Regions from separate parts of the Bacillus cereus group sp. BfR-BA-01316 genome, predicted to be linked through region 1. Evidence: riboswitches for the same ligand, from Rfam matches in the RefSeq annotation. Region 1 holds a riboswitch; the other holds the start of a gene.

Region 1 (15,164 bases):
GAAATACCTCCCTACAGAATTGACAAAGCATTTTTATGTATATACGAAATGAAAACAAATGTTTTCATTTGCATGTTTAAGAATTTATCATCACATATTCTGTTTCAATATAGTTCACAAGAAACTATATTAAACCTATATAAATAGTATACAGCAAAATCATCTTGAAGAAAGTATGATTTGAAATATAATAGCGAATATATTCTGACAGTTTTTCCCCTCTGTAACTAACTTCTTACAAATTAGCCCATTTGTCAAGAAAAGAGACTCATAATTCACTTATCCTTTACATTTCAAAAAAAAAAAAAAGAAAGAGGACAGTCCTCTTTCTTTATTTCGCAAATACTCCTGAAACAATACCCATAATTTTTTGGACAACTTCTTCAATTGATAAAGAAGTTGTATCTAATTCCAATGCATCATCAGCTTTTTTCAAAGGAGAAACTTCGCGTTCTGAATCTAATTTATCACGCCTAGCAATTTCTTCTTTTAACTGCTCTAAATTAGAATCGAAACCTTTATTCATATTTTCTAAATGTCTTCTTTCCGCTCTTTCTTCTACAGAAGCAAGCATAAAGATTTTCACTTCAGCATCTGGTAGTACATGTGTACCAATATCACGGCCATCCATTACTACGCCGCCTTTTTTAGCTAATCCTTGTTGACGACGTACCATTTCTTCACGAACAAGACGATGCTTTGCTACAATAGATACGCGATTCGTCACATCTGGCGTACGAATCACTTCAGAAACATCTTGTCCATTTAAAAATACAAGTTGTGTATTTTCCCCTTGCTGAAATTCAATATTTACATTTTTTACAACTTCCATTAACTTTTCTTCATTTTCAATATCCACTTTTTGTTCAAGGGCTGCATATGTAATAGTACGATACATTGCGCCTGTATCAATGTAAACATATGAAAGTTTTTTTGCAACAACTTTTGCAACTGTACTTTTCCCAGCAGCCGCTGGACCATCTATAGCAATCGAAATTCGTTTATCCATTGTAACACCTCATTTTTCACTTATAAAACAAAACGAAAAGCAGGTATTCTCCCCCTGCTTCTTCTCATTTGCCTCACGTCATTAAATCCTCAATAATTGTAGCATAATCCATCATAGAAGAAAATGAAAACTACTTATTCACCTGTAAGATTTCCGCCTTATTTTTCGTGACGACACCTTCGTAATAAACAATTTTCGATAAATATTTCACTGAAGATTTATGTATAAAAAACAGTTGGACGACAGAAAGACAAATAAATTGAATCAGTAATATACGAATTATAATTTCCTCCACTTTTTTCAAAAAAACTCACTCCTTCCCTCTCTAACTTACACATCTACCCTCATAAATTTCCACAAACAAAACCTAACCTAATAACCACTTACCGAGCACACTTAAAGTAATTTATTTTATTGTCATTTTCTAAGCATACTTTTATACATTTTCATTGTCGAATTTACTCAAAACATGTTATGTTCTAAATGTATGTTTCAACTTGAAAGGGGTATAAGCATTGAAAAGAATCCTAGTTTTACACACAGGTGGAACAATTGCAATGGAGGAAGATAAAGAAACTGGGGTCGTACAACCAGGTGAAAAGAATCCTCTTTTAAAATTTATTCCTGATTTAGAAGTCGATGTTGATTTAATTGTCGAAGATGTGTTCCATCTTCCATCTCCTCACATGACTCCTAGCGAAATGCTACAATTACAAGTCATCATTGACGAAAGAGTAAAACAAGACAATATTCACGGCGTAGTCATTACGCATGGTACCGATACATTAGAAGAGACAGCTTATTTTCTTGATTTAACAGTTCAAGCAACTATCCCAATCGTTGTGACAGGTGCAATGCGTTCTAGTAATGAATTAGGTGCCGATGGTCTATATAATTTCTTATCAGCTGTAAAAGTGGCTAGTAGTAATGAAGCTGCTGAAAAAGGCGTTCTAGTCGTATTAAACGACGAAATACATTGTGCTACAAATGTAACAAAAACGCACACAAGTAATGTCGCGACATTCCAAAGTCCACAGTACGGACCAATCGGCATGGTAACAAAACGTGGTGTTGTTTTCCATCATGCTTTAGTGCATCACGAAACATGCACAGTACGACAGATTTCTAAAAACGTTGTCGTTCTAAAAGCATACGCAGGTATGGATGATACATTATTATCAGCAATCGAAACACTACCAGTAGACGGAATTGTTATTGAAGCACTTGGACAAGGTAATTTACCTCCAAGAACACTTCCTAGTCTAGGGCGATTAATAGAAAAAGGCATTCCAATTGTATTAGTTTCACGCTGCTTTAACGGTATCGTTCAAGACGTATACTCTTATGAAGGTGGCGGAAAACAACTAAAAGATATGGGCATTGTTTTCACCTACGGTTTAAACGCTCAAAAGGCGCGAATTAAATTACTAGTCGCACTAGAAAACACAAACTCTCACGAAACAATCCAACATATGTTTATGCACGATTAAAAAAGAAGCTGTCGAAGATTTCGACAGCTTCCTTTTATTCTTCTCTTGATGCAATGGTTTGCGCAATCGCATCTCCATGGAATCTACCGTTTTCGATAAATATTTCATTTGCGTTATTCCCCGCAGCAATTACACCTGCAATAAAAATATTTTCAGCGTTTGTTTCCATACTACCCTCTGTATAAATCGGGCGCCCTGTTTCTTCATCAATCCGAACTCCCATTTTGGTTAAGAAGCTGTGGTCTGGATGGTAACCCGTCATAGCAAATACAAAATCGTTTTGAATTGTATTTGCCTCACCATCTACTGTATACGTCAACGTATGCTCAGTAATTTCTTTTACATGCGCATGGAAATGCATTTGAATTGTCCCATTTCGTACTAACGCCTCAAATTCCGGCAAAATCCACGGCTTAATACTTGGCGAGTATTCCCCACCACGGTACAGAACTGTTACACGTGCACCCGATTTAACAAGCTCTAACGCCGCATCTATACTTGAATTTTTACCACCTATTACAACGACATCTCGATCAAAATAAGGATGTCCTTCTTTGAAATAATGAGCTACTTTCTCAAGTTTCTCACCAGGTACATTCATATAATTCGGATTATCATAATATCCAGTTGCGACAACAATGTATTTCGCAACATATATTTCTTTGTTTCCGTCACGCTTCGTCGTTTCAACTTTAAAAACATCACCATCTTTTTGAACTTGTTCCACTCGTTCAAATGCATTTACACGTATAGATTTACGCTTTACTACTTCACGATAATACGCAAGCGCTTGATTACGAAATGGCTTACGATTTTCTGTAATAAAAGCAACTTCACCAATTTCTAATTTTTCACTAGAGGAGAAAAATGTTTGATGAGTTGGATAATTATAAATTGCATTTACAATGTTTCCTTTTTCGATTACTAACGGATTTAACCCCACTTTTTGCAACGAAATCGCCGCTGCTAATCCACATGGACCGCCTCCGATAATAATAACTGTTTCTTTTTGCATACTCGGTTCACTCCTAGTCTTCTAACTCTGCTCTATTTATATAAACAAGAAAAAACCTACTTACAGCAGTAGGCACCTATCTTTATTGTATTCATTTTTCATATATTTGTCATCTAAACGAAACATACATCCGATAGACATCTGCTAAAAACTGCTGAAATTTAATTCCTTGTTGCCCTAATACATTTTCAGGATCGATTTTCCGAGTAGGATCCAACATTTTGTGTGACACAATAGCCTTTTTAGGATTCAAACCGAAATTTTGACATAAATAAGCGTGATACCACGTAAAACGAGTATACGCCTCCCAAAAGTTTACGTCGCCACCATAGCAAAGTTCCACCCCAATTGCAGCCTTATTCGCATCATAACCGAATAACTCATTATCCGTTGGCACATTGTATCGAACATGGTACGCAACTTCATTTATAGGGACAATTTCTAATATTGTTTTATCATCAATAAATGTATGCGCTGAAGCTTTCGGTTGTATTTCATTAAAGTAATCCCGATTTCCTATCGCATTGCTACCAGGGTTCCCCGTGTCATGACTTACAATAAATCTTACTTTTGAAAGAGGGATTCCTGGTCGTGAATTTCCATACCCAATATAGTTACGCTCTATAGGGAACATCGCCATTACTACCAACTCCCGCTCTAAAAAATTACCTTACTTCCTTATATATGTATTCGGTGGCAATGTCCTTATGGCATATTTCTTATGCGAAGAGAACATCGAAAATATTTGATGTGAATACCATAAATAATACAATACTTACAGCCACTCCGTAAAAACCGTAAAACCAAACACAATCTTCTTTCGTATCTAAACCGAAAAACTTATTTACTGATTGTAATAATGATCCACGCTTACTATGATTATTTCGTAAAACTTCCACTCGTTCCACAACATCTGCTGGCATCATAAATCTTTGGTCTACTGTCATTTTCATCATTTATCTCTCCTTAAAATCGTTTCCGTTTGCTTATCTAAGGAAAGTATAGCACGTTTGTTCGTACAGAACAAGTGTTCTTTTCGTTTTTATTTTATTTTTCACCAATCCACGTAATAATTCTAAATAATACAGCGATAATCGGCCCTCCAACAACCAGATGCAATAAACCCTCTCCAAACATTCTAAAAACACTTGTTTTCTGAGTATTTTTAGTTCTTACTAGTTTAGGTTTATCCTTTCTTCCAATCGATCTACTTGATCCATTTTTTCATTGTTCATATCCAACACCTCTAACTAGTAACTTCAACAAAAAACGCGATTCCCTCAAAAGGAAATCACGTTTTCTCAAAACATTATATACTATACCCAACCTCTGAAGCGACTAGCCTCAGCCATTTTACGAACACCAATCATGTATGCAGCCAAGCGCATGTTCACTTTACGAACTTGTGATGTTTCATAAATTGAATCGAATGATTTTACCATTACTTTTTCTAAACGTTGTTCTACTTCTTCCTCAGTCCAGTAGTAACCTTGGTTATTTTGTACCCACTCAAAGTAAGATACCGTAACGCCACCAGCACTTGCTAATACGTCTGGAACAAGTAAGATACCACGATCTGTTAAGATTTTTGTTGCTTCTAATGTAGTTGGACCATTTGCAGCTTCAACTACAATTTTCGCTTTAATCTTATCAGCATTTTCTTCTGTAATTTGGTTCTCAATTGCAGCTGGAACTAAAATGTCGCAATCAAGTTCTAACAGTTCTGTATTTGAAATTGTATTATTAAATAGTTTTGTTACAGTACCGAAGCTATCGCGACGATCTAGTAAGTAGTCAATATCTAATCCATTCGGATCATGTAGTGCACCGTAAGCATCTGAAATTGCAATTACTTTCGCGCCTGCATCATGCATAAATTTAGCTAAGAAGCTTCCCGCATTACCAAATCCTTGAACAACAACGCGTGCACCTTTAATATCAATGTCACGTTTTTTCGCAGCTTCACGAATACAAATTGTTACACCTTTTGCAGTCGCTGTTTCACGTCCGTGTGATCCACCTAATACAAGTGGTTTACCTGTAATAAATCCTGGTGAATTAAATTCATCGATACGGCTATACTCATCCATCATCCATGCCATAATTTGTGAGTTTGTAAATACATCTGGAGCTGGAATATCTTTTGTCGGACCAACAATTTGGCTAATTGCTCGTACATAACCGCGGCTTAATCTTTCTAATTCACGGAAAGACATCTCACGTGGGTCACAAATGATTCCACCTTTACCTCCACCATATGGTAAATCAACAATACCACATTTTAAACTCATCCAAATAGAAAGTGCTTTCACTTCATTTTCTGTTACGTTTGGATGGAAGCGAATTCCACCTTTCGTTGGACCAACAGCATCATTATGTTGTGCACGATATCCTGTAAATATTTTAACAGTGCCGTCATCCATACGAACTGGAATTTTCACTGTCATCATACGAATTGGTTCTTTCAATAATTCATATACTTCGTTTGGATAACCCAATTTTTCTAATGCTTCATTAATTACAATTTGTGTTGAATTTAACAATTCAAAATGTTGTTCCCCTTGTTGTTGTGTTTTCGTTTGAGTTCCCTTTTCGGCTACCATAGTAAGTAAACCCCCTGTAATTTCACTTGTTTAGTAAACCTTCATTGCCTAGTATACACCGTTAAATTTGGAATGCAATAGAAAACGCTAACAAATATATACAAACTATTTTAAGTTGCAAGCGTTTTCACTATTATTATAGTCCTTTTATTGCTTTTAGAAAAGTAAAACACTTAAATATTTAAATATTTTTTATTTTCATCAAAATACATTCGATAAAACAATTATTTCATCAAGAAATACTGATTTAATTTTTAAATATAGGTCGGCTAGTCTTGTTGCCTACACTGCGCTTTATAGATTTTAGATTTTCCAATCTTCAGCTGAATAAAAATAAAACCTCAAGCTACGTTACATTAGCTGAGGTTTTGTTTTTTCACAAAGTAATTGTATATTTGTTCAATTGCTTGAGAATCCATTAATTCTTTACCATATTCCATTATACGGTAAATTGTTGCTGTTGACGGATTACCGTACTCCGCTAAAATAGCTATAAAATCCGCCTTCAATAATTGAAATTGCTCTTCTTCTTCTATCCAAAGATAAAAACGATCATCCCACGTATACAACTTCCCATCAGTTACACCAAGGTTATATAAGCGATTTGACAAATTGATTACATCATCTAATGTAGCAAACTCGTAAAGTATATGTTCACTTTCATCAAGAGTCACTTGCATTTCAATAAACTCGTCACGGAACTCATCTTCTGTATCCACTTCGTGATTTTCTTTTGTTACAATTACAACCATACCTTGAGCTTGTAGAGAAAATACTTCAACAGCAATCGGTCCATCCGCTTCAAACCCTAATTCTTTATTCGCTTCTTGCATCATATCACGGAATAGTTGCTGTACTTTCGGTGCATTTCTCCACAAATCTTCTTTCGTTAATCCTCGTTCAGATAAATCATCAAATGTTAGGAAAATTTTGATCTTATTATAATTTAAACGTTCCAGTCTCATCTCATACCCTCCCTACGTAACCATTGCATCTAATTTTTATTATATGAAATAGAAAATAGATGGTTCTTTTCGAATGACTATTCTGACATTTTTAACCATCCATCCCATTCTTCTTTCGTGTTACCAATTAGGATATTTTGAAGATTTAATTGATCTCCAATGCCTTTTCTTCCTATAAAACCACCAGAGAGGTTTTCATTTTTTTCTTGCAACAAGTCAATAAATTTTACTGCCTCTTCAAGTTCTCGTTCATCATCAAAAGATATAAACAAATATTTAGGTTGTAATTGTTCAATAGCTAGTAAAATACCTTCTTCATCTAAACTTGTCCCCATATACATGGCTTGATATCCTTTTAGTCGTAAATACGTCGCGAAAATAAATCCTTTTAATATATTATTTTCTAAAACGAAAACTTTGTTAACGGAAGAATACACTGACGCATTATGATAGATCATTCCTAGACGTGTTTGTAAGAATGATACAACATATTTGAATTGTGACATTGTAATCTCATTATTATTTTTTAAAGTTAACAACTTGTTTGCCACTTGAAGAATGATGCTTGTAACAACCTTTTCCGTTGAATATATACTAAAAACCTCGTTTAATAATGCAGAAGTTGTAATTTCATCAAATTTTAACAAAGCTTGTAGTATATCGTCCACTAAAACAACTTCTGTATCTGTAATTTTTTCTTTTTGAATGTTGTTCTGCAACCGATTCCCTTCTAATAACTGAACTGCTTGTCCAATCATCATCCCCTCAGAAACTTTATTCATTAACCATTTCAAAATATGAATATGCTCTTCGGTATATAAACGATGCCCCGCACGATTTCTCTTTGGGGCAATAATATTATAGCGTCTTTCCCATGCGCGAAGTGTACTCGGTTGAATTCCGAGTATATTCGAAACAGCTTTTATATTATATTTCCCATTTAAAGCCGGCATTATTTCCCTCCACATAACGTAATGATATGTGTTTGGGAAGGTGCCCGAAAACGAAGAGGGAATAATGTTGTTCCATACCCATTACTAACAAAGAGAGTCGTATTAGAATGCTTATATACGCCACCCTTTAAATACTTTTCAGATGGAAACAACCGAATCTGACCTCCATGTGTATGTCCACTTAATACGAGCGAAATTTGTTCTTTACCAGACATTTTCTTTATTATATCTGGGTTGTGACTAATTAAAATGCGAAAACCTTCTTCTTTACAATCAGACAACGCTAAATCTAAACGATCTCGTTCTAATCCAACATCATCGATACCGAGTAAGCAAATTTTCTCTCCTAATTCAGACTCAAATACAAATCTTGTATTATCTAATACCTTCACATTATTTTCTATTAATAAAGCATCTAATTCGTGATATTCAATTTCATAATCATTATTTCCCCATACAAAATATACAGGGGCTATTTCTCTTAACTTTTGAATATTTAAAGAGATTTGCGATAAAGGTACTCCTTTTTCAGCTAAATCGCCGCCAATAATTACGATATCTGCTTTTCCTTTCACTCGTTCAATTAGCGAGCTAGAAATGATCCTTCTATGAATATCCGAAATAAAAAAAACATTAACTTTTTGAAAACTTTCCGGAAATTCTTCGAATACTAAAGTATGTTCCAACACTGTATTACGCATCGCTTCTTTATACATTCCAAGAAGACATACAAAACCAATGCATATGAGAGTACATAATAATATAATCCATGACATATATTTTTTACTCTCCCTCCTCGTAAAGTATAGTCCTTAATTTTATGTGCAGCTATATCACTCATTTAGCTAGCTCTCATACTTCGTGGACTTATCTTTTATAGGAATTTTCAATTCTTGTCCTACTTTCACTTCGTCTTCTTGTAAATCATTATATTTTTTTATTATTTCTATCCCATTTTCATCTGAGAAATATTGCTTCGCTATACTTTCTAAAGTTTCTCCATCTTTCACAACATGAGTTGCTACTTTCTCAGACTGCTTCTTTGATTCAGTCTTAGCTGAATCAAAGAAAATTACTTCAAACGCACTTTTCTCAGCATTATTACTATCACTTTTTACCTGTATATACTTATCCGTATACCATAGGATACTAATAGGTAACAATATGAATAAAAATGTTAACACTCGGACAAAAATGTGATTCATTTTAAACTTTGGTTTTTTCTCTTTATTTCTATGAATTTCACTACGCGGCGGTAAACCTTCATCTTCTTCCACTCGCTCAACTTCTAACTCCTCTTCAAAATCAGGAATTCGTTTTCTCATGTTGTTCACCACCACCTTCCATTTATTTTCTTAATTGGAGTCCCATTATAAAATCAACAAGAAAGTGTGCAAAGATCGTTATAAATAAATTTCCTGTCCACTCGAATACATAACCAAAAACAAAACTAATAAAGCAGACGAAACAAAACAAAAAAGGCTTCGTTATATACCGAATATGTAACACAGCAAAAATTAAACTCGCTATTACAATTCCGAAATGAGTCTGCACTACACCTCTAAATAAAAACTCTTCCGCAAAGCCAATAATAAACGTGATAACGAGTAAATGCATGACTGAAATCTCTTGAAACATTCTATCGTTAATGCCACCATCATCAAACCAAGATTCTGGAAACACTCGCATTGCAACATAATCTAATAACACAATACAAATCGCTAACAAGCCACCTATTACAAGTATAGAAACCGGTTCCCATTTCCACAAACTATAAACTTCTCTTTTATCTTGAAATAATATATATGCTAGTAAACAACCGATACCAATAATGATTAGTTGTGTTATGTAGAGATTCAGTCTTATTTCTCTCGGACTCATATCTTCAACATTATGCCTTTGAATGTTCATCATTCCTCCATCTTCCCTAGGCCGAAAAGCTTTTGTAACTCTGTTTCCCAATTATAGTCGAAAACTGACTGTTGCGCTCGTCTTTTTTTATACTCCGTTTTTGTAATACCACAGTAATCACAACAGTTTTCTATCTCTTTTTCCTTTCTATAACCGAATTGTTGTAATAAATATTCACGTCTACATCCTTGAACTTGTATCCATGACTTCATATTTTCTAGCTCACTATATTTATTACGAAGTCTCACTTCCACTTCCGCTATTAATCTGTGCATTATTTCATCTGACAAGCTCTCTAGCATAAGATTTCGCTGTTGTATGATTCCAAAATGTTCAAGATGATAACGGATAAAACGCCAATATTGTTCATTAAATCTTGCTGCATTATAACAAATTTCTTCTACATCTTCTAATGGTAATACTTTCGTTTGAAACATTCTTTCTTGTAGTAACGAAAATAAAAATTGTATTTGCGATTTACTTGGTAATTCATCTTCAATGATTGAAATTGGCAAATCGTGATCCAATGGACTACATAATAAAATGGCTATACTCAATTCTCCATCTCTTCCCGCTCTTCCAATTTCTTGTAAATAGGAAGCTACATTTGTCGGATATTGAAAATGAATAATATATCTTGTATTCGCCTTATTTACCCCCATCCCAAAAGCACTTGTACATATTACAATTTGCAACTGGTCATTCATAAACTGTTGTTGAATTAACATACGCTCTTCATGTTCCATACCACCATGATAAAAAGCTACACCTGTAATTCCTTTTCCTCTTAAATACTCGGTTAAACGCTCTGTCCAGGCCCTACTTGAACAATAAACAATACCAGGCCCTTGCAAATACATTACATGTTCAAAAAGCGCCTCTTTTTTTTCTTCTATTGTTTCCACAAATTGCACTTCCATCGCAATATTTGGACGATCAATTGAGTACACATGCTCAGCGATATTTTTTAGATTTAAACTTTCCGCTATATCTCGCAGTACATCCTTTGTCGCAGTTGCTGTTAATGCTAGTACTGTCGGAGATCCGATACTTTCAATTACTTTATCCAATTTTTTATAATCTGGCCGAAAATCATAGCCCCATTGTGAAATACAATGCGCTTCATCTACTACAAATAATGAAATATGAATTTTTTTCAATTCTCTTATTAGAAGTTCCGACTGCAACATCTCTGGTGATACAAAAACAAATTTATAAAAAGATAGCTTTTTAATTGCTTCTCTTTTTTCAATTAACGTCCGAAAACTATTCAATGCAATAACTCGATTTTTCACGACATACTTTAATTGCGTAACTTGGTCTTCCATTAAAGATAATAATGGTGATACAACAAGCACCGTACCCTCTTGCAGAAGCCCCGGAAGTTGATAACAAATTGATTTTCCCCTTCCAGTCGGAAGCATTGCTACAACATCTTTTCCTTCCAATAAGTCCGTAATAACTCCTTTTTGCCCCGGACGAAATTCAGAATATCCAAACCACTTATATAAATATTCCTCAAGCTTCATTTATACCCTCCATCCGCGCCAATACAAGACGGACTTCAAAATAAGAGATTTCCTCTCCAACCGCTTGCTTCAACACACGCAATTTACGTGTTTGTAATGCTTCAATTACTTTTGTTACTGTTTCTATTTTTTCTTTTTCCATAAACATCTCAATAGAAAATTCTTTTTCTCGTAAAGCAATTTCTACAAAATGGTCTTCTATCGTGGCAACCTTCAAGTTCCGAATTGTTGCTATTTCTTCTAAAGAGCGTCCTTGTCTCCAAAGATTATATGTTTTTTTCGTTGATAAGCTAAATAAATCAGCTTTCTCATTTGGATAAGATATAATTTCAGCTAATAATGGAAACTCATTTTCTTTATTGCGAACTTCTTGAATAATGAAATGAATTGTACCCCAAAATAAAAAATAAACTCGAAATATATCTTGTTTCGTAATTACCGCTAATTGTTGTAAAGTACACCCAATACGTTCATACCCAGTTAACCGATATGTTACGATTGTCGCCTCTACTGGATTATTTTTTTGTAAAAGTGTATGCATTTCTTTCCATAATCTTTTAGCCAATTCACTTCTCATATATGGTATTCCAGTGAGAAAACGTTTCACCCACATCATTATTTCTGTATCCTGTTGAATTGGAATAAATTTCGTATTCGCCTGTTGTAAATTCGAAATGGTTTGAACGATCAATGATAATCTCTTCCAAAACGTTTCACCTATTTCACCATAGTGTAAACCATTTAAATACGTCGGAAAGGCAAAGTCACCTTCCCATTTGTTTAATTGCATGTTACCAGCAGTCGTTAACACATATGTATTATCATGTATACCTTGAACTAAATCCGTTTGTAACAACTTTGCAACTTCTTGATCATAATCAGCTCTATTTAATGATTTATAAATCCCAAACAAAAAAGAAATTTGAAACATATTCCCATCTTGTAATGTTTGCGATGATCTCTTTCCTTTTAATAAATAATAAATCGAAGAAACGGTTCTTTCACCATTCAATTGTTTTAAACAATATAATAAAGTATATTGTAGCTGCATTACCGCTTCCACCTCTCAGTCTAACTTCATTCCTTTTTCAATACGATTGCACATTAACCGCTATTCATTTAACTTATCATGTTCACACTACATGCTTGTATATATTCTATTGTATCAAACGAAATAACATTTAAGTATTTTGAAAATCTTATGAAATACTTCAAAAATAAGTTGACACTCTAATTGATAAGCATTATCATTATAATTTTATGTTGAAAAGTTTTAAAAACCGTTTTACAATAAGGTTATAATTTTTTGGCGAACTTTTCACATACATATTATCAGGAGGGAAAAAATATGGCAAAATATACAATCGTTGACAAAGATACTTGTATTGCATGCGGTGCTTGTGGTGCTGCTGCACCAGACATTTATGACTATGATGATGAAGGTATTGCATTTGTAACATTAGACGATAACCAAGGTATCGTTGAAATTCCAGATGTATTAATTGAAGATATGATGGATGCATTCGAAGGTTGTCCAACTGACTCAATTAAAGTTGCTGACGAATCATTTGATGGCGACTCTTTAAAATTCGAATAGTCTTTTATTAACTTCAAAAAATCCCCCTCATAAGTATGAGGGGGATTTTTTGCTCTCTTTTTCATTCTCACTAACAAAAAAACCATTAGCAGTTACGCTGCCAATGGTTTAACATTTTTAAGCATTTTTCATTTTTGCAAATACCCATACTTTCAAGCGTGAAAATAATGCTACAAATACAATTGTTACAACAATTCCTTTAATTACATTAAACGGTAATATCGCCGTTACAATAGTTTGTCGCATAATATCACTAGACATAGCTGGTGAATTTAAAAACCAAGTGTACGCTGGTAAAATAATAAAGTAATTTAACACACTCATAATAACTGTCATAGTAATTGTTCCTAGCATTAATCCTGTTGTTAAACTTTTTACTGTGCGATACTTTCGGAATAAGAATGCTGCTGGACCAATAAATAAACATCCTGCTATAAAATTTGCTACTTCTCCTACTGGTACTCCCGTTAAACTTCCTTGAATTCCGTAATGCAAAATATTTTTTATCGCTTCTACAATTACACCTGCAATTGGACTAAAAATTATCGCTGCAATTAAAGCTGGCACATCACTAAAATCAATTTTTAAAAATGGCGGAAGCCCTGGGAATGGAAAATCCAACATCATTAGTAAATATGCAATACTACTTAGCATCGCTACACTCACCATCTGCACTACACTGTTTTTTTGTTTCATCTTTCTCTCTCCTTTTCCATCGATCTTCTCATGGAAAGTGGAAAGGTTCTGCTATGCCTATTTTTTCATAGAACGAAAAAACCCTTTGTGATTTACACAAAGGGAGAATTTTAAGGCACATCAAACAGACGTTCAAATACTTATCTTTTTTGAACGCTTGAACCTCCATCTTCTCCCATCCAGACTATACTGTCGGCTTTGGAATCACACCAAATCCTGCCTTAACGGCTCGCGGGCTTAGAACGACATTATTAACTGTTCATCACCGCCGGTCGGGATTTTCACCCTGCCCCGAAGATAGACCGATATTCTATTTTCCACTTCATTATACAACAACATGATTGTATTGTGAACAAAAAAAGTGTAACTTACTAAAAATAAGTTATTAATTTTATATAATCAGAGAAACGATCACTATATTTTACAATACAACCCATATTTTTTATCCCGCATTAACGGGCAGTAAGACTCCCACCTCGAAATTCGGCAAATGCGAGGAAGTTAGGCGGGAGATCAACTGCCCGTAAAAGCCCGATTGGTGAGGGCTAATAATTAGTGGGGGGTGGAAAAAAACCCCCACTGATTAAAGTTTCACTTTATAATTCGGTATTTCTCTTATGAATCCCCTAGTCATATGTCGTCAAAAGTGATAAGATGTTGAATTGTTAAGATAAGAACATTTTCTGAGTTATGGAGGAAATGTCATGAAGAAAGATAAAAGACACTCTATTCGAGAAGCAATGAAAAAAAACTTAAGAAAAGAATACTTTTATTTGAAAAAAGAATTACTTTTCTACTGTCCAATTGATCTAGGCACATTCTCAAGAGAGACATACTACGCTACTTTTGACCAAGATGGCATAAGTATTTATCAGTATGATAAAAAAACAGAAAGTAAATTAAAATTGTGTGAACGTCATCCATGGAAGAGTTGGAATAAGGTAAAAGTTGATCACTATTTAACAACTTCTCAATTTATTTTCCAAGGTGAGCGAAACTGGATTTTATCCCTTTTCCAAAAAGGAAAAGAAGCTCAAAAAATAATTGAAGAACATACATCTTTACAAACGGAAGTTGTTTCCCGTCCGTTTTCCAAGAAACTTCCTGGTTTCCGTTCTGATACACCATTGAATAAATACATCGGTAGCATTTGTTACACTGCACTTATTGCATTTTTATTAAAATGGATGATTCCATTTCAAGCACCACAAATCGCCCTGTATTCTCTTTCAATTGGCTTTATGCTTCTTGGTTTACTTTGTCTTACAATTGGTCTAATCGAACCAACTATCGTACTATTTCGGACAAAAGAAAAAACAAGAACAAAAGTCTTTTACTTATATAGCTACTTAGCTATTTCTGGATTTATATGTGTCTTTATTTTTTGGTAAAAGAA
Region 2 (15,164 bases), on a different contig from region 1:
TGAATTAATAGTGGATGTACGAAAAAAGGTGGAAAAATAAAAAAAGAGGCCGCAGCCTCTTTTTTTTTATGCCCATTGTTTTGATAAATGAGCCATTTCAATCGCAGCAACTGCTGATTCATATCCTTTATTACCAGCTTTTGTACCTGCACGTTCAATCGCTTGTTCGATTGTTTCTGTCGTTAATACACCGAAAATAACTGGAATGTCCGTTTGTAGTGATAAAGACGCAACGCCTTTTGCGACTTCATTACAAACGTAATCGTAATGCGTTGTAGCACCACGGATTACTGTACCTAATGTAATAACGGCATCATATTTTCCGCTATTGGCCATCTTTTTAGCGATTAAAGGAATTTCAAATGCGCCAGGAACCCATGCAACATCAATGTCATTCTCTTCTACACCGTGACGCTTTAATCCATCTAAAGCTCCGCCAAGTAACTTGCTTGTAATAAATTCATTAAAACGTCCAACAACAACCCCAACTTTTAATCCTGTACCAACTAAATGACCTTCGAATACCATAATTTATCTCTCCCTTAATTATAAGTTTAGTAAATGTCCTAATTTGTTTACTTTCGTTTGTAAATACGTTTTATTTTCTTCTTTTGTTGGCATTTGCAGCGGTACACGCTCGGTTACTTCTAAATCGTAACCTTGTAAGCCAGCAATTTTTCGTGGATTATTCGTTAATAATCGTAAACTTTGTAATCCTAAATCTTTTAAAATTTGAGCGCCAATACCGTAATCACGAAGATCAGCTGGGAACCCAAGTTTTTCATTTGCTTCTACAGTATCTAACCCTTCTTCTTGTAACTTATAAGCACGCAGCTTATTAAGAAGACCAATACCTCGTCCTTCTTGTCTCATATAGAGGAGAACACCTTTACCTTCACGCTCAATTTGAGCAAGTGCAGCATGTAGCTGTGGTCCGCAATCACAACGGCACGAACCGAATACATCGCCTGTTAAGCATTCTGAATGAACGCGTACAAGTACAGGTTCGCCTGTTGAAATATCACCTTTTACGAGTGCAATATGTTCTTTCGTATCTAATGAATTAGAATAGCCAATTGCATGAAAAGTACCGAATTCTGTAGGTAATGTAATTTCCACTTCTCTTGTAACAAGTGTTTCATGATGACGGCGATAAGCAATTAAATCTTCAATTGTAATCATTTTTATATCAAATTGTTTTGCACACTGCATTAAATCAGGTACACGTGCCATCGTCCCATCTTCATTTATAATCTCGCAAATGACTCCAGCTGGCTCAGCCCCGCATAGTTTTGCTAAATCAACAGCAGCTTCTGTATGACCTGCACGGCGAAGGACACCACCTTCTTTCGCAATTAATGGGAAGATATGTCCAGGACGGTTAAAATCATTTCCTTTAGATGCGGGATTTAATAATTCCTGTATTGTTGTAGCACGCTCATGAGCACTAATGCCTGTTGTTGTAGAAACGTGATCGATACTTACTGTAAACGCAGTATGATGCGAATCTGTATTATGAGAAACCATTGGCTCTAATTGTAGACGCTCTGCGTATTGCTCTGTAATCGGTACGCAAACGAGACCACGGCCGTGTGTAATCATAAAATTAATCGTTTCTGGTGTAATGTACTCTGCTAAAGCAATAAAGTCGCCTTCATTTTCTCGGTTTTCATCATCACATACGATAACGACTTTTCCTTGTTTTAAATCTTCTAGAGCCTCTTCAATACGATGAAACATTGTGCTTCCCCCTTATAGAAATCCGTTTTCTTGTAAAAAGTTTTCGGTCATTGAGTCTGTTCTTTTTACGGGCTTTGAAATAAAGCGTTCAATATATTTACCAATCATGTCACACTCAATGTTTACGATGTCCCCGGCTTTTTTTTCTCCGATGACAGATTCGCTTACGGTGTGTGGGATGAGTGAGATTGTAATTGAAGATTCGTCTATATCAAATATTGTTAAACTAGTGCCATCAACAGCAACGGATCCTTTATGCAAACAATAGCGTAGTAATTCATCAGAAATTGCTATTTTGTAATAGTTGGCATTGTAATGTTGTTTTTTAGTTAAAATCGTACCGATGCCATCGATATGTCCGGTGACGAAATGTCCACCGAATCGTCCGTTTGCAGCCATTGCCCGTTCTAAATTCACTTTAGCACTTGGCTTTAGCATACGAAGTGATGTTGCTTTCATCGTTTCAGGCATTGCATCGACAGTGAATGAAGTAGTCGTAAAATTAGTTACGGTTAAGCAAGTCCCGTTAACCGCGATACTATCACCTAACTTAACATCTGATAAAATTTGATTTGCGTTAATAGTTAGCTTCATTGCTTCCCCGCTTTGAGTCATGCTTGATATCGTTCCTAACTCTTCTACAATTCCTGTAAACATTCCGTCACCTCGCTTTTTAAGGTTGCAACAATTTTTATATCATTACCAATTTGCTTCATCTCTTGAATTGTTAAGGAAAGTGCATCTTGCAACTTTGAAAAACCAGCTCCGCCAAATAAAGTGGGTGCATCTTTTCCACCAATTAATTTCGGGCTTATATAGGTCACGATTTCATTAAAACTATTTGTTTTTAAGAAGCTTGCATGTACCGCTTGACCACCTTCAACAAATAGAGAAAGGATTTGTTTCTCACCGAGTAGGGATAGGACATCTTGTATTTCAATTTGCTTCGTTTTCATTTGGAATATAGTTATATTTTCAGATTCATAAGAAGCTATTTTCTCTTTATTTACATCCTTACCGACAATAATCCATGTCGGAGCTAAGCCATCTGTTATGACATGAGAAGATGGCGGCGTTCTTAAGTGGGTATCTAAAATAACGCGTATAGGATGTTTACCTCCGTTTGGAATTCTTGTCGTTAAATGTGGATTATCAGTTATAACAGTATTCACACCGACAAGAATCACATCATGAGTATGACGATACTGATGAACGTCTGCACGTGCTTTTTCTCCTGTAATCCACTTACTTTCCCCCGTTACAGTCGCTGTTTTTCCATCTAAGCTCATTGCTGTTTTTATTGTTACAAATGGCCGTTTCGTTTTCATATAGTGAAAAAAGTATCGATTTAATAAAGTTGCTTCCGCTTCAAGAACACCAGTAGTTACCTTTATCCCAGCTTTTTCCAATCTCCTTGTTCCATTACCAGAAACGAGTGGATTGCAATCAAGGGTAGCAATTACAACCCGCTGGACTCCTTTTTCAATGAGTAATTCACAGCAAGGTGGTGTTTTTCCAAAATGGCTACACGGTTCAAGTGTTACATAAACGGTAGCACCTTTTGCTTTTTCACCAGCCATATGAAGTGCATGAACTTCAGCATGTTCTTCACCAGCACGCAAGTGAGCTCCTATTCCTATGATGTTTCCATCTTTTACAACAACAGCACCAACCATAGGATTTGGACTTGTCTGTCCGGAGGTACCTTGTGCTAACTGCAAGGCAATCCTCATATATTCTTGATCTGTCATTCTCTTCACCTCTCCTGAAAAAATCAAAAAACCCCAAGGATTTTATATCCTTGGGGTTTGGGAGACGTGATTTCTAGAAATATAGTTCGAATACGAAAGTATAGGAAAGAAACCTAACGATGACTGATATTTTGGCATAAGGAAAAAACCTAGCAAAATATCGAATTTTTCAAACGCTAGTCGTATCTTTTTATTTCAGTATAGAAACATAAGTATACAAAATAAAACATATATAAAGATTCAAAATGAACCTTTAAAAATATGCATACTGAAATAAAAGTGTATTCGCTATATATAATTACTAGAAAACATATCCTTCTCCCATCCAGACTATACTGTCGGCCCTAGAGTTTCACTAGATCCACCGTTTTCGAGTTGAAAACGGGTCACGGACTTAGAAGCTTACGCTTCATCACCGCCGGTTGGGAATTTCACCCGACCCCGAAGGATGTTGTTTGCTCACATTATAGCACAAAAAAGAAAAAAGCATAGTAAAAAACATTCGAATGTGAAGAATTGTTTGAAAATAGATGTAGGTCTGAAGGGAGATAAACGTAATAGAAATGTTGTAAGGGAAAGGGCTATACAGGAGTTGATCAAAAGAAAAAACATGCACAAAAAAATGTGCATGTTACGTCCAAAATTACTCTGCCTCTGGTGCTCTAACAACAGATTCGAATTTTCCCTTATGCGAAGCATCGCAATAAGGCATATTTTTTGATAGACCACAACGACATAAAGAAAATGCCGGTTTTGCTGGGAATACATTCCCTTGTGAATCGACTAATTCCACGTCCCCTGTAACGCGAAAAGAGCCATTATCATTTACTTTAATTTGTACTTTTGCCAACGTTATCCCTCCTTTCTAAACGCTTAATCTCATCATATAATTAGGGAGAGTACTTGACAATATAAAAAGAGCACTTTGTTTGAGAGAGAAGAGAGTGTTATAATAGTTTTTATAACTGACTAGAGTAAGGTGACGAAAGATGGATAAAAAATTACGAACACTACAAAATATTGCAAATGAGCGCACATGGGCATCATTTTTGAATGATAATCATCCATATAGTTTACTTCATTGGTCAATCGCAGGTGTAGGACAAGAACCGAAAGATGTTTGGTTACTTCAAGATGAGGTGACTTTTCAAACGACGGAATTCCCAACGCTAGATGAGGCAGTAAAGTGGATTTCTGAAAATATGGAACAAGTTACAGACGTTTTAGCGCAGTAAAAAAACAGGCTTATGCAAGCCTGTTTTTTGTTTCTTTTACATATGTGTTTAAAAATTGATCGATGGCATCTTCGTACTCTTCTTTATTTTCATTATAAGAGCAAGCGTGTGCACCATGTTCTGCAATATAAAGCTGTTTATTATTTTCTTTCGCTTCATAAAGTGATTTCGTCATATCAGATAAAATATAGTCATCATCTTTACTATGAATAAAGAGAACAGGATTGTTAATATTTTTTATACAATCAATTGGTGAAACTTCACGAATTGTATAGCCATCACGAACTTTTAAAAAGGCATTTGCTAAAGGTAATAAAGGCCATTTTGGTAAATGAAACTCAACTTTCAAACGATGTTGTAACTGTCCATAAAAATCAGAGAAAGGACAATCAGCAATATAAAAATCAGCACCATCTTCTACAAGTCCTGCATATTGAAGAAGAGTTGCAGCACCCATAGATTCACCATGAATTCCGAGTGTAATATTCGTTCCGAAACGATCTTTTAGCCAGTCAACTACTGACTTTAAATCATGTTTTTCATAATAGCCATAGCTTGTTGTTTTACCACCGGTTTTACCATGGCGGCGATGATCATAAATAAATACGTTATATCCTCTATTTAAAAATAAGTTTGCATATTTAACGGAATTCATTTTATTTACGGTCACACCGTGGCAAAAAATCATAAATTTATTGGAATGACCAGCTGGCATGTAATATCCGTGAAGTTCGTATCCGAATTGAGAAGGGATGTGAACCTCTTCTTTTTGAATAGCCTTAAAATCGTCCAAATGAAAATGCTTTTTCGTTTCGCGTTCTAAAACTTCTTCCTCTGTTTTTTTCTTCAAGTACATAACTTTATTTGTAAAGAAAATCCCAATCGCAGTTAGTGCACCTAGTATAGTAAACAATGCTGTAAAAAAACGTTTCATACTTTACCTCATCCTCCAAATACCTCTACATGTGATACACTAACATTGTATCACAATGATGTGAAAAGGGGAGAAATCGTATATGGTTCATATACAAAAAATTACACCAGAAATGAAAGAAGCAATTCAGGATTTTATGTGTGAAAACTGGGGAAGCTCAATGATGGTCTCTCGAGGCAGAGTACATCAATTAGAAGAATTACCCGGTTTTGTTGCACTTAGAAATAACAGAATAGTGGGAATTCTGACATATAAAGTGATAGAAAACATGTGTGAAATTGTATCGTTAAATAGTTTTGAGGAAGGGAAGGGGATTGGTACAAAACTGGTGGATTGTGTGTTGCAAGTGGCAAAAGAGAACGAATGTAAAAAAGTGTGGCTCATTACGACGAATGATAATATGAACGCACTTCGTTTTTATCAAAAACGTAACTTCATGATGACGAACTTATATATTGATGCGGTAAAGGAAGCACGAAAAATAAAGAAAGAAATTCCGTTTATTGGTTATGATAATATCGCGATTTCACATGAAATTCAGCTGGAGTATATTTTATGAGTAGAGTGGAAGTTGTGTAACAATTTTCAGAAATATAAAACAATAACCTTGACGAATGTTATATTTTGGTTTAGTTTAAAATTGTAATCTATTACCATATTAAGGGGTGACGATGTGGCAACTATACGTGATGTTGCAAAATTGGCCGGTGTTTCAGTCGCAACCGTTTCAAGAGTCATTAACGAAAAAGGATATGTCCATGAAGATACGGTGAAACAAGTAAAAAAAGCAATTGAAGAATTACATTATAGACCGAATGCTACAGCAAAGCCTTTATTTAAACAGCCTTCAACGATGATTGCATTACTTGTAGATAATTTGCATAATCCATCATACATCACTTTGCTCCGTTTCGTTGAGGAAATAGCATATAAAGAAGGGTATCAAGTAATAGTTTGTAATATAGAAAATAAGAATAGATACATAGATATGTTGGAGCAAAATAACATTGCAGGCGTTATAATGACGAAATCTGTTTTTCGAAGTATAGGAGAAATCTCACTTCCTTTCACTGTGCTTGAAGAACGACAATCTCTTATGAGCTATTATGAAAGTGGACAGAAAGCTGTTTCTTTATTAAAAGAGAAAGGCTGCCAGTTTCTTGCCTATATCGGTGAGGGAGTAGAGAGTGAAGAAATGGAAGAGCATGTGGCAGGATTTCTAGATACTGCTTGGAAAGAAGGACTTTCTTATCGAGAGGAAATTGTACAAGGGTATACGAATCAACAGTTTCTTGAATTGTTACAAAAGCATCCATACATAGATGGGGTTGTAGCTTCAAGTGACAAGGTCGCTATTGAGCTAATCAGGGCGGCGAAAACTCTTAATATTCATATACCAGGTAAGTTGCAAATCATTGGATTTAACGGGAGTGTAGAGGGTGAATGGATAAGTCCAGCATTAACGACGATTGGAAGTTATATCGAAGAAAATGGGGAAATAGCTTTTCAGCAGTTAATAGGAAAAATAAAGAAGAAACAAGTGGGACAAGAAGAAGTGGAAACAGAATTTAGATGCATTGAGAGAGAAACAACAAAGTAAAAGGTGCGTTTTTAAAACGCACCTTTTATAGTGTAATTGCGGCAATAAAGCCGAATATAAGTAACGGTATATTATAGTGAAGAAAAGTTGGAACGCACGTATCCCATATATGATGGTGCTGACCATCAGCATTTAAACCGGACGTTGGTCCAAGTGTACTATCGGATGCTGGAGAACCTGCATCACCTAGTGCACCAGCTGTACCGATAATTGCGATTGTAGCCATGGGACTAAATCCGAGCTGGACGCATAACGGTACGAAAATTGTTGTTAAGATTGGGATGGTTGAAAAGGAAGAACCAATTCCCATCGTAACGAGAAGTCCAATAATGAGCATAAGAAATGCAGCAAGCGGTTTATTATTTCCGATTATATGTGCACTCGTTTGCACAAGAGATTCAACATGTCCAGTTTTTCGAAGAACAGCGCCAAATCCAGCGGCAGAAATCATAACAAATCCGATAAAGGACATCATACGCATTCCACTCGTTAAAATAGCATCGGCTTCTTTAAGAGGGAGACTACCGCTAACTGATAAGAAGATAATACCTGCTAAAGCACCAAAAATCATTGATTCTGTTGCTAATTGCACAGTTAATGTAGCAATTATTGATAATAAACCAAAAGTAATGCTTCTTTTCGTATAGGGAACGATTTCATTCTGTGCAGCATGAATTTGTTCTGTTTCATATGTACGTGGTTTTCGGTATGTAATGAAAACCGCTACACATAATCCGATAATCATACCGATTGCTGGAATAGTCATCGCTTTTGGAATAAGTGCGACATCAAATGTAAGACCGCTTTGCGCAGCATTTGTTTGCAATACGTCATGATAAATTTTTCCGAATCCTGCTGGGACCCACATGTAAGGGGTAATTAACCCAAATGTAATAAGACATGTTACAAGCCTACGATCCACCCTCAGCTCATTTAATACTTTTAAAAGTGCGGGAATTAAGATTGGGATGAAGGCGATATGAACAGGGATAATATTTTGTGAGAAACAAGCCATTGTTAAAATGATAAATAATATAAGTATTTTAGAATAGACTTGTTTTTTCGTGTCTTGTTCGTTGCCAATCCATTTTAAAGCTGATTGGATCATTGCATCAGGAAGTCCTGTTTTTGAAAGGGAAATAGCAAATCCACCGAGCATTGCGTAGCTTAATGCGATAGGAGCACTGTTCCCAAGACCAGCTGTAAAAGTACTAATTGTTTCTGAAATACCGAGTCCGCCGATAAGTCCGCCTGTTAAAGCTCCAACGATAATGGCGACAATGACTTGGACACGTAACAAACTAAGCAGTAGCATGACTGTTACTGCGATGAGTACAGCGTTCATAATAAATGTAATCTCCCTAATTTTTATTCTGTTAAGGCAAGCAAGTGTTTGCAGTGACATATACTTGCGACATATCATTATAAAATGTTTTTTATGAAATGTAAAAGCGCCTTTTGTTATTAATGTTGAAAAGATAGTTCTTGTTTAATTGATTGTAAAGATTTAGCGAATAACTCAGGCTCTTCTAAATCTGGAGAATGTGCCGAGTTTGGAAACCAAATCATCTTTTTAATAGGAGCTTGAATGATATCGCAATATTGTTGAACGAGTGCATAAGGAGTTTGATAATCATAGCGACCAGAACAAAAATAAACAGGAACAGATAAACTTGAAATAGATGAAAAGAAATCGATTGTCAGCATCTCTTCCCATAAAACTCCGGATTTTAAATTTCCTGCGAGAAATTTGAACCAATCTAATAGCGTATATTCAGGAGAAAAGAAGCCTTTTCGTATGAAAGAAAAGGAAGATCCATTTTGGATTGCTCCTCCGAATGTACCAAGCCACTTTCTTTGAATAATGAGGCGTCTCGTATCTAAAAAGGGTGGTTTCCCTAATTTTAAAAGAGAAGCTAATGCCTTTTTATGGTCATGTTTTTTGGCAGAGCTAATTAAATGTTGATATAGTAATTCTTCATTTTGCTTCATATGTACGATTTGACCGATGCCGATGTATGCTTCTATATATTCGGGACATTGATTAGCGATTTGTAGTCCGATAATACTCCCCCAAGAATGACCAGCAAGAAATAATTTTTGCTTATTAAAGCGTTTGAGAAGATATTGAATAACCTCTTTTGCATCTGAAACAAATTGATCAATCGTAAAGTTTGTTTGGATATCCCGCCATAAAAAGGATTTACCTGCCCCTCGCTGATCCCAATTAATAACGATAAAGTGCTTTTCTAACTCTTTTTGAAAATGGCGAATAAAGCCGATTTGTGCCATACCAGGACCGCCATGACAGCATAATAAAATAGGCTGTTCCACGTTTTGTCCGCGTATAAGGAGAGATTGTTTCCGGTCATTAATCATAACGCTTTCTATCGTAGCGATACTGTTAGGGATTAATTGCTTCTTTTCGTTATAAAACCGAGGGGTATGGCTACGAAAAAGCATATGTAAACCTCCTTTTCTTAAATGGTATGAATCGCACAGGCTCTTTCTTTTGCATATACTACTAGAAAATCATTGTATCATAACATACTGGTTAGATTTCAAGCTTAGGCGATTAAGAGAGGAGGGAGAATGTGACGATTGGAGAAATTATTGATTCTTTAAATAGACGCGAATCAATCGCTATTATAGCGAAACGGCTCGAAATGAGCCCATATACATTATCAAAGAAATTAAGGGTGATTGGATATGAATATGATGGAGAGCAGAAAAAACGTATCTTTATAGGTGATGGTGAAGAGCCACGTCATTTGCAAATCCAAGAAGCTACTGCCCTTCAATATGCAAAAACAGACTATCAATTATTAATTTATGAACAATTACAAAGCATTTATGAATTGCTAAGAAAAAGAGAAGAAGTAAGCGCTCCAATTATAAGTAGGAGCACAGAGAAAAAGAAACGAACCTTTTCGATTAATACAGAAGTATTAGCAAGACTAGATGTTATATCGGAATCGAAAGGGATTCAAAAGTCTAAAATTGTAGAAGAAGCCCTACAGGAATTTTTGCAACGGTATGATGTTAATCATGAAACGTATCCAGAGAAATAAAAGAAAGGATACTATGTTCCATATAAGAGCGTGTATCCTTTATTTCATTTCATTTCATTTTTTGTTTTGTTTCGAAAAGTAATATAGGAACCAAACGGCATGATTTTGTTCATCAGCTGCTGCGCGCCGAAATGTTTCTTTCACTTGTTGATTTGTCGCTTCGTCTGCAATTTCTAAGTAAAAATCAACTGTTCGTTGCTCATCTTGTATAGCGAATTCTAATCCGTTCAAATAAAGAGTTGGACATTCTTCAGTGATTTGTGGCTGAGGGTTTTTACCAGTTAAAAGGGTGTAGATTTGTACAAATTGGTGAAAATGTTTTATTTCATCTTGCCGAATTTCAAGGATTTGATTTCGTTCATTTATGTCTGGAGCTAAATTAGCTAATTTAGCATAACAATGAATGGCGTTATATTCTCCGTTAATTGCTTTCTCAATACTACGAATGAGTTTGTCGTTTTGTCGAGATAATGTATCGTCATTGTTTGGATAGAAATACATACAAACCCTCCTATTATGGTTTTCTATATACTACGAGGAAACAAGGGGCTATGTGCTTATCCTTTACTGCACTAGAAGAATGTCAATACGTATGACTCTAAAAGAAGAAGCTCCTTGCATATAAAAGGAGCTTCTTCTTTCGAGTGTCACGCACTAGTTTGAATAGTATTTAGTTGATTTTTTGAATACGGCCATCAATAATCGGCTGAATTGGTTCTTTCACTTGTTTTACATAATCGACTAATGCTTCAAAATCGTTTGGACCAGTTTCAGCATTTTTTCCATTTTTAAAGGATACGAATCCATCACCGCCAGAAGCTAGGAAAGCATTTGCAACTACGCTATACGTTTTAGAGGAAACTAATTCTTCACCATTTGTTAAACGGATATTAGTAACCTTTTCGCCATTCGGTTTATTTGCATCCCAAGTGTATTGAATACCTGAAATTTGAAGCATTCTCGTTGCGCCTTTTTGCCATTGTTGATTTAATATATCACTAATATCTTGACCTGTTAAATCTACTTTAATTAATTGGTTTCCGAAAGGCTGAATGCCGTATAATTCGCCCCAAGTAATATCTCCAGCGTCTAGATCATTACGAATTCCACCAGGATTCATAAGAGCGATTTGTGCCTGCATTGTTTGGTGCTGTGCATCGGCAATTAAATTTCCAAGAGTAGACTCACCAGCATCGTTTTGTTTACGGTCGATAGGTGCTGTAGATTTTCCGACAACTTCATTTACAAGCGGTGCAATTTTTTCTTTATATTGATCTAACTTTTGTTTTACTTGTTTATCAGGTTCTACACCTTCATGGTACGTTGTAATAACTTCAGCTTTTTTCTTCACAATATCTTTTGTTTTTCTATCAATTGTTACATCTACGTCTGAGAAAGCCATTCCGTAAGAGTTCGCTTGTACGATGAGTTTATTATTTACAGTACCGTTTACGTACGTATGACTATGCCCGCCGAAAATAACATCAACTTCGGGATCTGTTGCATTTGCAATGCGGGTAAGGTCACCGTTTGTTACACCAGTGTCATCAGTTGTACCTCCGACATGCGCGAGGACTACGATAGATTTAACACCGAGACGTTTTAATTGCTGAGTAGATTTATTAATAGCCTCTACTTCATCAGTAATTTGTACATTCTTTAGCATAGTTGGCATAACGACATTCGGTGTATCCGTTGTAACAACTCCAATGAACCCTACAGGAACTCCATCTACCATTTTTACAGTAAATGGTGGTAAAAATAAGCGGCCAGTTGATTTGTTATAGAAGTTTGCAGCGACATAAGGGAAGTTTGCTCCTTTGAAATTCCCTGTTTTTTCATGATATCCACCGTAAATGAGGCGTTGCATTTCATCGATGCCTTCATCAAATTCATGATTTCCAATTGTACCAACATCAAACTTTAAGTCATTTAAAAATTCAATAGTCGGTTCGTCCTGTAATAAAGCAGAAACTGGTGGGCTAGCTCCGACAATATCTCCAGCATGTACAAGAAGTGTATTAGGATTTTGTTTTTTACGTTCTTTTAAATAAGTAGCTAAGTAATCAGCTCCCCCAGCTTCTTTATTGTTAATTTTTTTTACAGTATCTAGTTGTCCATGGAAATCATTAATACCAAGCATTTGTACGTCTATGTATCGGTTTTGTTCAGCAGGAGTCTGAGATGGAGGAGCGGCGAATACGCTTGAAAAAGTAAGGGTGCTTAAAACAGCAACAGCAGGAATGATTTTTTTCCACATAATTAATTTCTCCTTTTTTTATAATCTGACATCATACGACATAATTTTAATAGATTAATAGGATTATAGCTACAATAAAATTTAGTTTTTTCGAAAAATTTACATATTTATAAAAGTTAAATGATAGAAATGATGAAAGTAATGTGCCTTTTTTATTGTCGATTTCATTGTGTATCCTCTATAATGGAGGAAAAAGCAAAAGGTGGGCAGCATGAAGAAAAAGAAGCAAAGACAAACACAAAGACAATCTCAAATGAATCAACCAGAGAAAGAATCGCTTACACTAGGTGATCAATTGAATGATTCGCTCATGCAACAATTAAAGAATAAGAAAAAAGAGTTGCAAGTGAGAGAAGAGAAAAAAGAGGCAGCAGAGCAAGAAAGAAAGCGTAAGGAACAAAAAGAACGTGAAAAGAATAAATCATTTGAAGAACTCTTAAGTGAAAGTAGCCTTACTTGGAAAGACTTTAAATAATAAAAAGATGATCAGTGAAATGCCGCTGATCATTTTTTTGACGAGTTTGTAAGAAAAGGGGAGTTAGAATGAGGAAAATTGTAGTCGTTTCGTACGAAAATCATTGGAGTGAGAAATTCCAAATGGAAGCCGAAAGATTAAAAGTGGCGATGCCAGAAACGGTGGAAATTCATCATATTGGTAGTACATCAGTGCCAGGACTTGCGGCTAAGCCTATCATTGATATGATAATGGAAGTAGATAGTATTGAAAGAGTTGATCATTGGAACAAACACTTTGACGAGCTTGGTTATATTGTGAAAGGTGAAAATGGTATTTCAGGTCGTCGTTTTTTTATTCATGGAACTGAGGAGAAACGCTCGTATCACTTGCACGTATTTGAAAAAGGGAATCCTGAGATTACAAGGCATTTATCGTTTCGTGATTACATGATGGCTCATTGTGAAGAAGCAGAGGCGTATGCGACTTTAAAGAAAGAACTAGCGGAAAAATATACATATGATGGCACGATGTATACGGAAGGAAAAAATGAGTTTGTACGTAATGTTGATGAAAAGGCGAAAGAATGGATAGAAAATAACGTGAATGGCTGAGTTCACGTTATTTTTTTAAAAGGTGTATAAAATTATTATGTAAACTGTACGTATGTTTTGACTTTTTGGATGAATCTTGTTGAAATAAAGTGGTGGTTTATAAAAAATGTAAGGATGAAAGGGAGAACGACTGTGTATATTCCAACAACTACACTTCATAACGGCGTGAAAATGCCGATGATTGGTTTAGGCGTTTATAAAGCGAAAGAAGGCGACGAAGTAAAACAAGCAGTAAAAACAGCGTTAGAAGTTGGATACCGTTCGATTGATACAGCGACTGTATATGAAAATGAAAGCGGTGTCGGAGAGGCGATTCGTGAATCAGGAATCTCGCGAGAAGACTTGTTTATTACAACGAAAGTTTGGAACGATGACCAAGGGTACAAGGAGACTCTTCGGGCGTTTGAAAAAAGTTTAAAGAAATTACAAATGGACTATGTAGATTTATATTTAATCCATTGGCCGATCAGAGGGAAGTATGTTGATACATACCGTGCTCTAGAAAAGCTATATGAAGAAGGTAAAGTGCGTGCCATTGTTGTTTCTAATTTTCATAAACATCACTTAGAACTGTTATTACCAAATTGCAAAGTGAAGCCGATGGTAAACCAAGTTGAACTTCATCCAATGTTAGCGCAATTTGAATTGCGTGATTTCTGTCAAGGTGAGCAAATTCAAATGGAAGCGTGGAGTCCTTTAATGAGAGGCGGCGAAGTATTCCAGCATCCAATTATTCAGGCTATTTCTAAAAAATATGAAAAGTCACCTGCACAAGTTATATTAAGGTGGGATATTCAAAGTGGGATTGTGACTATTCCTAAATCTGTTACGCCATCTCGTATTAAAGAGAACTTTACTATTTTTGATTTCTCATTAACTGAAGAAGAGATGGATCAAATTAATACGTTAAATCGTAATTTACATGTAGGAACGAATCCTGATAAATATGATACGTTATAAAAACGCTATCTGTACGGTTATAGAAAGTGGTGGGAAAGTTGCCCGAACGCTACAAATCAATTAATTTTAGTTCGAAATAAGAAAAATAATAATCGTTTATTCTCAGTAGATAAACATAACGTTAAATCAGTTCATAAAACAACTTCTCATCTATATAAAGATCAATACAAAGAAGGTGTCTCCAAAAGGTCATTTTTAATGAGCTTTTGGGACACCTTCTTTTTTAACTTGATGGCTATGACCTGTACGATAACGTTTTTTTAACGATGTAATGTATATGTATCAAATTTAACAATTTGCTGAAGTTGTGTATATTCTTCTTTTGTTAAAGACGTTTGTTCCCCAGCATGTATATTTGCTTGCAACTGTTGAATAGAGCTTGCACCAGGTATAACAGATGCAACAGCTTCATTATGTAAGCAGTATTGAATGGCCGATCCAGTTAAAGATTTTTCTCCTATAATTTCTTTTACACTCGCGAGTGTTGTATGTAATTCATCATAAGAATAGGAGAGGTAATCTTTTTCCTTTACTCTTTCTATCTT

Evidence for each region. A riboswitch is a leader RNA that binds a small molecule or an ion and turns the genes downstream of it on or off. The one in region 1 is predicted to bind FMN.
Region 2: linked by a shared signal. The riboswitch ahead of ribD (bifunctional diaminohydroxyphosphoribosylaminopyrimidine deaminase/5-amino-6-(5-phosphoribosylamino)uracil reductase RibD) and the one ahead of MR071_RS17010 (ECF transporter S component) in region 1 are both predicted to bind FMN.

Annotation. Positions count from the first base shown of each region.
Region 1 covers NZ_JAKUGX010000023.1:23,331-38,494, reverse strand. The annotation lists gene cmk ((d)CMP kinase) at 332-1,009, opposite strand; gene MR071_RS17085 (DUF5359 family protein) at 1,140-1,313, opposite strand; gene ansA (asparaginase) at 1,525-2,499, shown strand; gene MR071_RS17075 (YpdA family putative bacillithiol disulfide reductase) at 2,534-3,514, opposite strand; gene MR071_RS17070 (peptidoglycan recognition protein family protein) at 3,624-4,154, opposite strand; gene MR071_RS17065 (DUF3961 domain-containing protein) at 4,234-4,470, opposite strand; gene gudB (NAD-specific glutamate dehydrogenase) at 4,831-6,117, opposite strand; gene MR071_RS17050 (genetic competence negative regulator) at 6,474-7,082, opposite strand; gene MR071_RS17045 (MerR family transcriptional regulator) at 7,160-8,035, opposite strand; gene MR071_RS17040 (metallophosphoesterase) at 8,035-8,811, opposite strand; gene MR071_RS17035 (LysM peptidoglycan-binding domain-containing protein) at 8,881-9,360, opposite strand; gene MR071_RS17030 (CPBP family intramembrane glutamic endopeptidase) at 9,383-9,946, opposite strand; gene MR071_RS17025 (RecQ family ATP-dependent DNA helicase) at 9,946-11,475, opposite strand; gene MR071_RS17020 (YpbB family protein) at 11,465-12,526, opposite strand; gene MR071_RS17015 (ferredoxin) at 12,824-13,072, shown strand; gene MR071_RS17010 (ECF transporter S component) at 13,190-13,768, opposite strand; FMN riboswitch at 13,932-14,071, opposite strand; gene MR071_RS17005 (hypothetical protein) at 14,473-15,159, shown strand.
Region 2 covers NZ_JAKUGX010000025.1:50,090-65,253, reverse strand. The annotation lists gene MR071_RS18135 (hypothetical protein) at 1-40, shown strand, start outside; gene ribH (6,7-dimethyl-8-ribityllumazine synthase) at 67-528, opposite strand; gene ribBA (bifunctional 3,4-dihydroxy-2-butanone 4-phosphate synthase/GTP cyclohydrolase II) at 547-1,740, opposite strand; gene ribE (riboflavin synthase) at 1,753-2,397, opposite strand; gene ribD (bifunctional diaminohydroxyphosphoribosylaminopyrimidine deaminase/5-amino-6-(5-phosphoribosylamino)uracil reductase RibD) at 2,379-3,491, opposite strand; FMN riboswitch at 3,801-3,944, opposite strand; gene MR071_RS18110 (CDGSH iron-sulfur domain-containing protein) at 4,135-4,341, opposite strand; gene MR071_RS18105 (DUF2552 family protein) at 4,481-4,726, shown strand; gene MR071_RS18100 (alpha/beta hydrolase) at 4,737-5,660, opposite strand; gene MR071_RS18095 (GNAT family N-acetyltransferase) at 5,743-6,219, shown strand; gene MR071_RS18090 (LacI family DNA-binding transcriptional regulator) at 6,334-7,260, shown strand; gene MR071_RS18085 (Na+/H+ antiporter family protein) at 7,286-8,605, opposite strand; gene MR071_RS18080 (alpha/beta fold hydrolase) at 8,725-9,723, opposite strand; gene MR071_RS18075 (ribbon-helix-helix domain-containing protein) at 9,855-10,331, shown strand; gene MR071_RS18070 (ferritin-like domain-containing protein) at 10,386-10,832, opposite strand; gene MR071_RS18065 (bifunctional metallophosphatase/5'-nucleotidase) at 11,002-12,591, opposite strand; gene MR071_RS18060 (YqkE family protein) at 12,803-13,066, shown strand; gene MR071_RS18055 (GrpB family protein) at 13,135-13,659, shown strand; gene MR071_RS18050 (aldo/keto reductase) at 13,792-14,619, shown strand; gene MR071_RS18045 (aldo/keto reductase) at 14,880-15,164, opposite strand, start outside.